Linked DNA regions of Rhodovastum atsumiense. The protein of the gene in region 3 interacts with the protein of the main gene of each other region in a pairwise test. Links are inferred from orthologs where the notes say so. Each region holds a gene or a part of one and is shown on either strand. Other genes may lie near its edges. The genes, in order: nth, NBY65_RS23350 and aceE.

Region 1 (3,107 bases), 3.9 Mb from region 3 along the record:
TGCGCTGGCGCATGCCGAGAACAACGGCATCGTCTTCCTCGACGAGATCGACAAGGTGTGCGCGCGCACCTCGGAGGGCGGGTTCCGCGGCGGCGACGTCTCCCGCGAGGGCGTGCAGCGCGACCTGCTGCCGCTGATCGAGGGCACGACCGTGTCCACCAAATACGGCCCGGTGAAGACCGACCACATCCTGTTCATCGCATCGGGCGCGTTCCATTTGGCCAAGCCGGCCGACCTGCTGCCCGAGCTGCAGGGCCGCCTGCCGATCCGGGTGGAGCTGGCGCCGCTGTCGCGCGCCGATCTGCGCCGCATCCTGACCGAGCCGGAGGCTTCGCTGCTCAAGCAGTACCAGGCCCTGATCGGCACCGAGGGGATGAAGCTGACCTTCAGCGACGACGCGGTGGACGCGCTGGCGGATCTCGCGGCCGACATCAACGACCGCGTGGAGAACATCGGCGCGCGGCGGCTGCACACGGTGATGGAGAAGCTGTTGGAGGAGATCTCTTTCAGCGCCTCGGACCGGGGCGGGCAGGAAGTGGTGGTGGACGCTGCCTATGTGCGCGAGCGGGTGACGCCGCTGGCGCAGAAGGGCGACCTGAGCCGCTTCATCCTGTAGCGCGGCGGATGTTGCACGACCGGGAACGGGCCGGGGATGGCCCGTTCCTGGCTGCGGCGGGCAATCCCGTTGACCGAAAGCCTAGCTCCAGGCGTGGGCCGCCTGCAGGGTCTGCGCCTCGGTCAGATGGGCCGCGATCACGGGGATCGATGTCCTGGCGAGCCTGACCAGGCCAGGGTCCTGGCCGCGCTGGACCTCGGTACGGAACACCGCCAGGGCTTCCTGGTGATCGGTGACCTCCTTGGGAAGAAAGGCCCTGCTGAAGGCCGCGCCGTGCAACCGGGACAGCCGGTCGATCCCGGCCTGTTGCTCCGGATCCAGGGTGGTCGGGACCGGGATGCCGGCGGCTCGCGCGGCGGTGGCAAGCAATTGGTTGAGCACCGTATGATCCGTTTGCATCCAGAACCCGTATTCCTGGACCGCGATATTGGGAGAGCGCTGGATCGCGAGCGTACCTTCCCTGATCTCCGCGATGCCTGACTTTGTCGCGGCCGCGACGAACCTGCTGTCCTGAGCATTTGCCATGGAGCGTTTCCTTCCTTGGGCGGCTGCAGTACAGCCGCGCCGGAAGTAACGCATTGTATCTGGAAAGGCAGGCGCACGAAAAATTTAGAAATGTACAAGTATATGCGACGGTATGATTGATGATGCAGCGGTGATGGCGTTGAAAAAGCTTTCCGCTATCCCGAGGCCAGCCGGCGCTTTTCCGGCTTCATCACCGGCGGCGGGGTCTTGTCCGGAAAGCGGCACCACGTGGCCGCCACGCAGCGCCAGCATTCCGGCGTGCGGGCCTTGCAGACATAGCGCCCGTGCAGGATCAGCCAGTGATGCGCATCGCGCAGCAGGTCGGACGGGATGCGGCTGACCAGCGCATCCTCCACCGCCCGTGGCGTCTTGCCGGGGGCGAGACCGGTGCGGTTCGACACCCGGAAGACATGCGTGTCCACCGCCATGGCCGCTTCGCCGAAGGCAACGTTCAGCACCACGTTGGCGGTCTTCCGCCCGACCCCGGGCAAAGCTTCCAGGGCCTCCCGCTCGTGCGGCACCTCGCCGCCATGGCGCTCGACCAGCAGGCGTGACAGCTCCACCACGTTGCGTGCCTTGCCCTGCCAAAGCCCGATCGTGCGGATGTGCTTCGCCACACCTTCCGCGCCCAGTGCCGCCATGGCCGCCGGCGTGGGCGCCTCGGCGAACAGCCCAGGGGTGGCCCGGTTCACCGAGGCATCGGTTGCCTGCGCCGACAGCACCACCGCGACCAGCAGGGTGAAGGGATTGACGTAGTCGAGCTCACTGCGGGGGGTTGGATTGGCACGCCGCAGCGCCTCGATGAAGCCGCGCACCTGCGCGGCAGTCATGGAATCCACCATGGCGACAGTTTCGGCGGCGGCAGGAAGGCTGGCAAGCGGGGGGCTGGCAAGCGGGCGAGCCTGTCCAGATATAGCGGGTTCATGCCCCCTGATGCTCCGCCGCCGCAGTTTCGGGCGGTCATCGTACCGCACCGCAGCCTCTCGCCCCGCGCGCTGAGGACCCTGATCGGCGTGATCGTCGCGGCATCCTGCCTGACCGCCGCGCTCGTGGTGGCGCTGGGGGCCTGGCCGGTGGTCGGCTTCACCGGCGCTGAGATCCTGCTCGTTGCCCTGCTGCTGCGCCATCACGCCGGCGGCGAACGCACGAGCGAGACATTATCCCTGAATGACAGCGGGCTGCAGGTGGTGCGCACTGACCGGCATGGGCGCCGGCGCGAGGTGGTGCTGCCGGCTCCCTGGCTGTCCGTCACCTTGCGGGATCGGCCGGGACGGGTGCCGGCGCTGATCCTGTCGGCGCCGGGCCTGCAGGAGGAAGTGGCCACCATGCTGGGGGAGGAGGCGAAGCGCGTGCTGGCGGCGGAGCTGCAGCAGGCGCTGCAGCTCCGCCGCCATCCCCGGTTCGATAATCCCCAGTTGCGTGGCTGATCCGCGCGGCTTGCCGGCCGCGCGACCAATCTATGCCGCGGCGTCGGGGACCAGCGATTTCACCAGTTCGAACACGCGCTTGCGCACGCTCGGATCGGTGATGCGGTAATAGGCACGGACCAGTTCGAGCGTTTCCCGCCGGTTCAGGGTGTCGTCGCCGAAACTGTCCTGCGCGTCCGACAGGCCCGGGGAACGCCGCCCGCCATTGACGCCATGCCCGCCGAGGCTTTCCGGCATGTCGTCGTAGAAGAAGCTGATCGGCACATCGAGCACGCGGGAAAGATCGTACAGCCGGGACGCACCGACCCGGTTCACGCCGCGCTCGTATTTCTGCACCTGTTGGAAGGTCAGCCCCAGTGCCTCGCCCAGCCGTTCCTGCGACATGCCAAGCAAGGTGCGGCGCAGGCGGATGCGCGATCCGACATGGATGTCGATGGGATTGGGCCGCGATTCCTTTTCGGGACGATCGGGCAGACTGCCGGCTTCTTCCGAGTGCCGGAACACTTCCTCACCTGACATCCGTTCTCGGCTCCTGTTCG
Region 2 (3,130 bases), 1.1 Mb from region 3 along the record:
GCCGCGCCGCGATCATCTCCGGCAGGCGTGCCGGCGAGGCCAGCATGCTCTCCATCGTGCCGCGCTCCCATTCGCGGGAGACGACCAGCGCGGTCAGCAGGGTGCCAACCATCGACATCACGAAGGCCACCATGCCCGGCACGATGAAATCGGCCGAGCGCAGCTCCGGATTGAACCAGTAACGGTGTTCCAGCGTCACCCCGCCGCGCGGCAGCAGGCGGCGTTCCTGCGCCCGCCCCACCATCCAGGTGGCGAGCGCCCCCTGCACATAGCCTTCCAGGATGCGGGCGGTATTGGGATCAGTGGCATTCACTGCGAGTTGCGCCGGGGCCGGCCAGCGCGACGGCCGGGCCAGCCGGGCCAGGAATTCCTCGCGCAGCACCAGCATGCCCCGCACCGTGCCGGCCACCAGCAGGCGCTCGGCCTCGGCGGCGCTGGTGGTCTGCACCGGCGCGAGATAAGGCGAGGCGGCGAGCGCCTGCAACACTTCGCGGCTGTCCTCGGCGGGCGCCTCGATCACCACGGCCAGCCGCATCTCGCGCGCATCCAGCGAGATGCCGTAGCCGTTCACCAGCAGCAGCACCACCGGTAGCAGGAAGGCGATCAGCAGCGAGGACGGGTCGCGCAGAACCTGCAGCACCTCCTTGCGCAGCAGACCGCGCAGGCGCAGCAGCGTGGCCGCCCGGCCGGCCATCACGCCGCCCCCACCAACTGGATGAAGGCGTCCTCCAGCGTCGGCTCGGGCAGGTCGGGCCGGCGCACCCGCCCCCTCAGCCCGGCCGGCGTGTCGGTCGCGATCAGCCGCCCGCCGCTGATGATCGCCAGCCGGTCGCAGTATTCCGCCTCGTCCATGAAATGGCTGGTCACCAGCACGGTGACGCCGGCCTGCGCCAGCGCCCCGATGCGCGCCCAGAACGCCCGCCGCGCCAGCGGATCGACGCCGGAGGTCGGCTCGTCGAGGAACAGGATGTCCGGCCGGTGCAGCAGCGCCGCGGCCAGGGCCAGCCGCTGCTTGACGCCGAGCGGCAGGCTGCCGGCCACGCTGCCGCGCTGCTCGGCCAGTTCGAACCGCTCCAGCGCCTCCGCGATCGCCTCCGCCCGCGCCCGTCCGGCGAGGCCGTAGACGCGGGCGAAGAAGGCAAGGTTCTCGGCCACCGTCAGCTCTCCGTACAGCGAGAAGCGCTGCGCCATGTAGCCGATGCGCGCCCGCGCCGCCGCCGGCGCCCGCAGCAGGTCCAGCCCGGCCACCCGCGCCGCCCCCCCGGACGGCCGCAGCAGGCCGCACAGCATGCGGAAGGTGGTGGACTTGCCCGCACCGTTCGGCCCGAGCAGCCCGAAGATCTCGCCGCGCGCCACCGCGAAGCTGACATGGTCGACCGCGGTGAAGGCGCCGAAGCGGCGCACCAGGTCGCGCACCTCGATCGCCGGGCCGGGCGCGGCCGCCGGGCGCGGCGGCTCCGGCGGCACCACCGGCGGCGCCGTGGCCAGCCGGTCGACGAAACCGTCCTCGAAGCGGGGCGGCACCGGTGTCAGCACCCCACCACCGAACGCAGCGGCGTCGGGCATGGCGCTGCCCGCCCGCAGCACCAGCCGCAGCGCATCGCCCTCCACCGCGACGTCCAGCACCGCCGGATGCGCCACCACCTGCCGCAGCACTGCCCGCCGCCCACCCGCCGGCACCGCGAGCCGCGCCACACGCCCGCGCAACGGCGCCAGGAACCCGGCGGGCGGCCCGGCGGCAAGCAGGCGGCCCTCGTGCAGCAGCAGCACGCGCCCGCACCGCTCGGCCTCGTCGAGATAGGCGGTGGCCCAGACCACCCCCATGCCGTCCGCCCGCCCCTCATCCAGCATCGCCGCCACCATCGCCCAGAGCTCGCGGCGGGAAGCGGGATCGACGCCGACCGAAGGCTCATCCAGCAGCAGCAGCCGCGGCCGCGCCAGCAGCGCGCAGGCCAGGCCGAGCTTCTGCTTCATCCCGCCGGAAAGCTTCCCGGCCAGCCGCGCGGTGAACGGCGCGAGGCCGGTGAAGCCCAGCAGGCGCGGAATCCGCTGCTGCCGCACCGCCGCGTCCAACGCGTGCAGGTCGGCGAACAGCGACAGGTTCTCGGCGACGGTCAGGTCCTCGTACAGGCCGAAACGCTGCGGCATGTAGCCGATCGAGGGATGCGCCGCCGCCGCCTCGGTCGCCATGTCATGGCCGAGAACTGTCACGCGCCCGGCGCTCGGCTTCAGCAGCCCCGCCAGCAGGCGCAGCAGCGTGGTCTTGCCCGCGCCGTCCGGGCCGACGATCCCGGTGATGACCCCCGCCTCGATGCCGGCGTCCAGCCCCTCCAGCGCCACCACCGGCGACGCCCCGCGCATCCCCGGAAAGACATGCCGCAGGCCCGCCATCCCGGCGAGCATGGCCGGCTACTCCCCGCCCAGGCTGATCGTCACCGGCATGCCCTGGCGCAGCCCGTCATCCGGCGCCGTGATGCGGATTCGCAGGCGATAGACCAGCTGCGTGCGCAATTCCGGCGTCTCCACCGTCTTCGGCGTGAACTCGGCGACCGGCGAGAGATAGCCGACACGCCCCGCATAGACGCGCCCGCCATCCGTGCGCACCTGCACCTCACGCCCCGGCGCGGCGCGGCCGAGCAGCGGCTCGGGCACGAAGGCGCGCACCCACACTTCGCCGGAAATCGCCATGGAGTAGACGGGGGCAGAGGGCAGCACCACCGTGCCCGGCTCGATCACCCGGGTCATCACCACCCCATCGGCCGGGGCCTTGAGCCGGGTGCGCGACAGCGCCTCGGCGGCCAGGGCAACGGCCGCCTCGGATTCGCGCAGCGTCGCCCGCGCCGCCTCGATCTCCCCCGCGCGCGGCCCGGCCACCGCCTCGGCCAGCACCGCCTTGGCATGGTCGAGCTGGGCCCGCCCCGCATCGAGCGCCATGCGCGCGTCGTCATAGGCCTGGCGCGAGGACACGTCGCGGCGCACCAATTCCTCCTGCCGGGCGAACACCGCTTCGGCATGCGCGAGATTGGCCTGGGCGGTCGCTACCGACGCGCGCGCCTGGTCGAGCTGCTCGATCCGCGTGCCGGCGAGCAACAGGCCGAGATTGGCCCGCGCCGCGTCGCGCCGCGCCACC
Region 3 (3,394 bases):
CGTGGCCGGACCCTGGGCGCGGATGCGCGCCGCCATGGCAGGACGCGACCTGCGCCGGGCCGGCGGCGCGGTGCAGTGGATCCGCCGGCTGGTGACCATCAATCTGGTGCTCGGCCTGCTCACCGCGATGGTGGCGGCACTCGGCGGCTGAACGCCGCCCGCCCCTGTCACGAAGCCGCGACATCGCCCGCCACAGGAATGCGACCGTTCGCGCGGAAGGCGGCGGCGCATTCCATCGGGAATGCGCATCCTGTCGGGCCACGCAACAAGTGCCGAACAGTATCGCGGCGATGTGAGAAATTGCGGCCTACCGCGCACACCCGTGGCGTGTTGCCCTAGCAGCGTACGCCAAAGACGCGTGCCGAACGCTGTCGAAATGATATTGATCCAGATAAGAACAGGGGAAACGCGGAATGAGCAGCCTGCGGGATGCCGATCCCACCGAGACACGGGAGTGGCTGGAGTCCCTTGAGGGAGTGATCGAGGTCGAGGGCCAGGATCGCGCGGCCTTCCTGCTCGACGAACTGCTCGTCCGGGCGCGGCGGCGCGGCACCCCGGTGCCGTACTCGGCCAATACGCCGTACCTGAACACCATTCCCCCCGACCAGGAAGCGCGCCATCCCGGCGACCGCGCCATCGAACATCGCATCCGCTCCTATATCCGTTGGAACGCCCTCGCGATTGTTCTGCGCGCCAACAAGGAAAGCTCCGAACTGGGCGGGCACATCGCCAGCTTCCAATCGGCCGCGACATTGTACGATGTCGGGTTCATGCATTTCTGGCGCGCCCCTACCGACCGCCAGGGCGGCGACCTGGTCTATATCCAGGGCCACAGCTCGCCGGGCATCTACGCCCGCGCCTTCGTCGAAGGCCGGCTGAACGAGGCGCAATTGCTGCGCTTCCGCCAGGAAGTCGGCGGCGGCGGGCTCAGCTCCTACCCGCATCCCTGGCTGATGCCGGATTTCTGGAATTTCCCGACGGTGTCGATGGGCCTCGGCCCGCTGATGGCGATCTACCAGGCGCGTTTCCTGAAATACCTGCACGGCCGCGGCCTCGCCGCGACCGAGGGGCGCAAGGTCTGGGCCTTCCTCGGCGACGGCGAGACCGACGAACCGGAAAGCCTGGGCGCGATCTCGCTGGGCGGGCGGGAGAAGCTCGACAACCTGATCTTCGTCATCAACTGCAACCTGCAGCGCCTGGACGGGCCGGTGCGCGGCAACGGCAAGATCATCCAGGAACTGGAAGGAATCTTCCGCGGCGCCGGCTGGAACGTCATCAAGGTGATCTGGGGCGGCGGCTGGGACGAGCTGATCGCCCGCGACACCTCCGGCATCCTGCTGCGGCGGATGGAAGAGGCGGTCGATGGCGAATACCAGGACTTCAAGTCGAAGAACGGCGCCTATGTGCGCGAGCATTTCTTTGGCAAGTATCCCGAGCTCAAGGCCATGGTCGCCGACTGGAGCGACGAGCGGATCTGGGCGCTGACCCGCGGCGGCCACGACCCGCAGAAAGTCTATGCGGCCTATGCGGCGGCGGCGGCGCATCGCGGCCAGCCCACCGTGATCCTCGCCAAGACCATCAAGGGCTACGGCATGGGCGAGGCCGGCGAAGGCCAGAACATCACCCACCAGCAGAAGAAGATGGGCGAGACCCATCTCAAGGAATTCCGCGACCGCTTCGGCCTGCCGCTGACCGATGACCAGCTGAAGGAGATCCCGTTCCTGCGCTTCGAGGAAGGCAGCCGGGAGATGGCGTATCTGCGCGAGCATCGGCAGGCGCTCGGGGGGGCTCTGCCGGCGCGGCGCCGGACCGTCTCGCAGCCCTGCCCGGTACCGGACCTTGCGGCCTTCGAGGGACAATTGAAGGCGACCGAAGGGCGGCAGATCTCCACCACCATGGCCTTCGTCCGGGTGCTCAACACGCTGCTGCGCGACAAGAAGATTGGCCGGCGCATCGTGCCGATCGTGCCCGACGAAAGCCGCACCTTCGGCATGGAGGGGATGTTCCGCCAGTTCGGCATCTTCAGCCAGGTGGGCCAGCTGTACCGGCCGGAGGATGCCAACCAGCTGATGTTCTACAAGGAGGACACCAGCGGGCAGATCCTGCAGGAAGGGATCAACGAGGCCGGCGCCATGTCGTCCTGGATCGCGGCGGCGACCTCCTACAGCGTTTCCGACACGCAGATGATCCCGTTTTACATCTACTATTCGATGTTCGGCTTCCAGCGCGTCGGCGACCTCGCCTGGGCGGCGGGTGACATGCGCTGCCGCGGCTTCCTGATCGGCGGCACCTCCGGGCGGACCACGCTGAACGGCGAAGGGCTGCAGCACGAGGACGGGCACAGCCATGTGTTCTCGGCGGTGATCCCGAACTGCGTCTCCTACGACCCGACCTTCGCCTACGAGGTCGCGGTGATCGTGCAGGACGGGCTGCGTCGCATGGTCGCCGAGCAGGACGACGTCTATTACTACATCACCACGCTGAACGAGAATTACGAGCACCCGGCGATGCCCGAGGGCGCGGCGCCGGACATCGTCAAGGGGATGTACCTGTTCCGCGCCGCCGAGGGCCAGGGGCCGCGGGTGCAGCTTCTGGGCAGCGGCGCCATCCTGCGCGAGGTGATCGCGGCGGCCGACATGCTGGCCGAGGACTGGGGCGTGGTCGCCGACATCTGGAGCGTGCCCAGCTTCACGGAAGTCGCCCGCGAGGCGGTCGATGTCGAGCGCTGGAACCTGCTGCACCCGGACGCGCCGCCACGCCGCAGCCATGTGCAATCCTGCCTCGACGGCCATGACGGGCCGGTGGTGGCCGCGACGGACTATGTGCGGATGTTCGCCGACCAGATCCGCGCCCATGTGCCGCGCCGCTATCACGTGCTCGGCACCGACGGCTTCGGCCGGTCCGATTATCGCCGGGCCCTGCGCGACTTCTTCGAGGTGGACCGTCGCTGGGTGACGCTCGCCGCGCTGCGGGTCCTGGCGCAGGACGGCGCGATCCCGGTCGAACGCGCCGCCGAGGCGATCCGCAAATACGGCCTGGACCCCGACAAGCCCAACCCCGCGACCGTCTGAACGCCGCCCGCGCGGCCCGACGATCGACGCAACAGGGAGCGACGCCAGGATGCTGGCCATCAACGAGATCAAGGTCCCCGATATCGGCGACTTCAAGAACGTGCCCATCATCGAGGTGCACGTCCAGCCCGGCGCCCAGGTCAATGTCGATGACCCGCTGGTCACGCTGGAATCCGACAAGGCGACGATGGACGTGCCCTCGACCATGTCCGGCACCGTGGAGGCGGTGCTGATCAAGGCAGGCGACCGCGTCAGCGAGGGCAGCCCGATCGTGCGGCTGCGCGGCGAGGACGCGCCGGGGGAAGCGCCGGTGACACCGCCAC

Evidence for each region.
Region 1: the proteins of aceE (region 3) and nth interact in binary tests that used the Escherichia coli proteins (3 or more experiments, as listed by UniProt). The link is inferred for Rhodovastum atsumiense from one-to-one orthologs.
Region 2: the proteins of aceE (region 3) and NBY65_RS23350 interact in binary tests that used the Escherichia coli proteins (3 or more experiments, as listed by UniProt). The link is inferred for Rhodovastum atsumiense from one-to-one orthologs.

Annotation. Positions count from the first base shown.
Region 1 is NZ_OW485601.1:2,308,251-2,311,357, forward strand. Bases 135-3,092 are described here. They hold nth (endonuclease III), read right to left. Parts: upstream 1,972-3,092; coding sequence 1,297-1,971; downstream 135-1,296. Other genes in these bases: hslU (ATP-dependent protease ATPase subunit HslU), read left to right, coding at 135-616; NBY65_RS10530 (DUF4142 domain-containing protein), read right to left, coding at 698-1,141; NBY65_RS10540 (DUF2244 domain-containing protein), read left to right, coding at 2,065-2,568; NBY65_RS10545 (helix-turn-helix domain-containing protein), read right to left, coding at 2,599-3,087. Outside these bases: more of hslU, read left to right, coding at 1-134. UniProt on the Escherichia coli protein: DNA repair enzyme that has both DNA N-glycosylase activity and AP-lyase activity. The DNA N-glycosylase activity releases various damaged pyrimidines from DNA by cleaving the N-glycosidic bond, leaving an AP (apurinic/apyrimidinic) site.
Region 2 is NZ_OW485601.1:5,182,071-5,185,200, reverse strand. The notes cover bases 49-3,029. They hold NBY65_RS23350 (ATP-binding cassette domain-containing protein), read right to left. Parts: upstream 2,404-3,029; coding sequence 694-2,403; downstream 49-693. Other genes in these bases: NBY65_RS23345 (efflux RND transporter periplasmic adaptor subunit), read right to left, coding at 2,410-3,029; NBY65_RS23355 (ABC transporter permease), read right to left, coding at 49-694. In the rest of the region: more of NBY65_RS23355, read right to left, coding at 1-48; more of NBY65_RS23345, read right to left, coding at 3,030-3,130. UniProt on the Escherichia coli protein: Part of the ABC transporter complex YbhFSR that could be involved in efflux of cefoperazone. Probably responsible for energy coupling to the transport system.
Region 3 is NZ_OW485601.1:6,242,538-6,245,931, forward strand. The notes cover bases 27-3,271. They hold aceE (pyruvate dehydrogenase (acetyl-transferring), homodimeric type), read left to right. Parts: upstream 27-413; coding sequence 414-3,071; downstream 3,072-3,271. Other genes in these bases: NBY65_RS28110 (CopD family protein), read left to right, coding at 27-151. Also shown: more of NBY65_RS28110, read left to right, coding at 1-26. UniProt on the Escherichia coli protein: Component of the pyruvate dehydrogenase (PDH) complex, that catalyzes the overall conversion of pyruvate to acetyl-CoA and CO(2).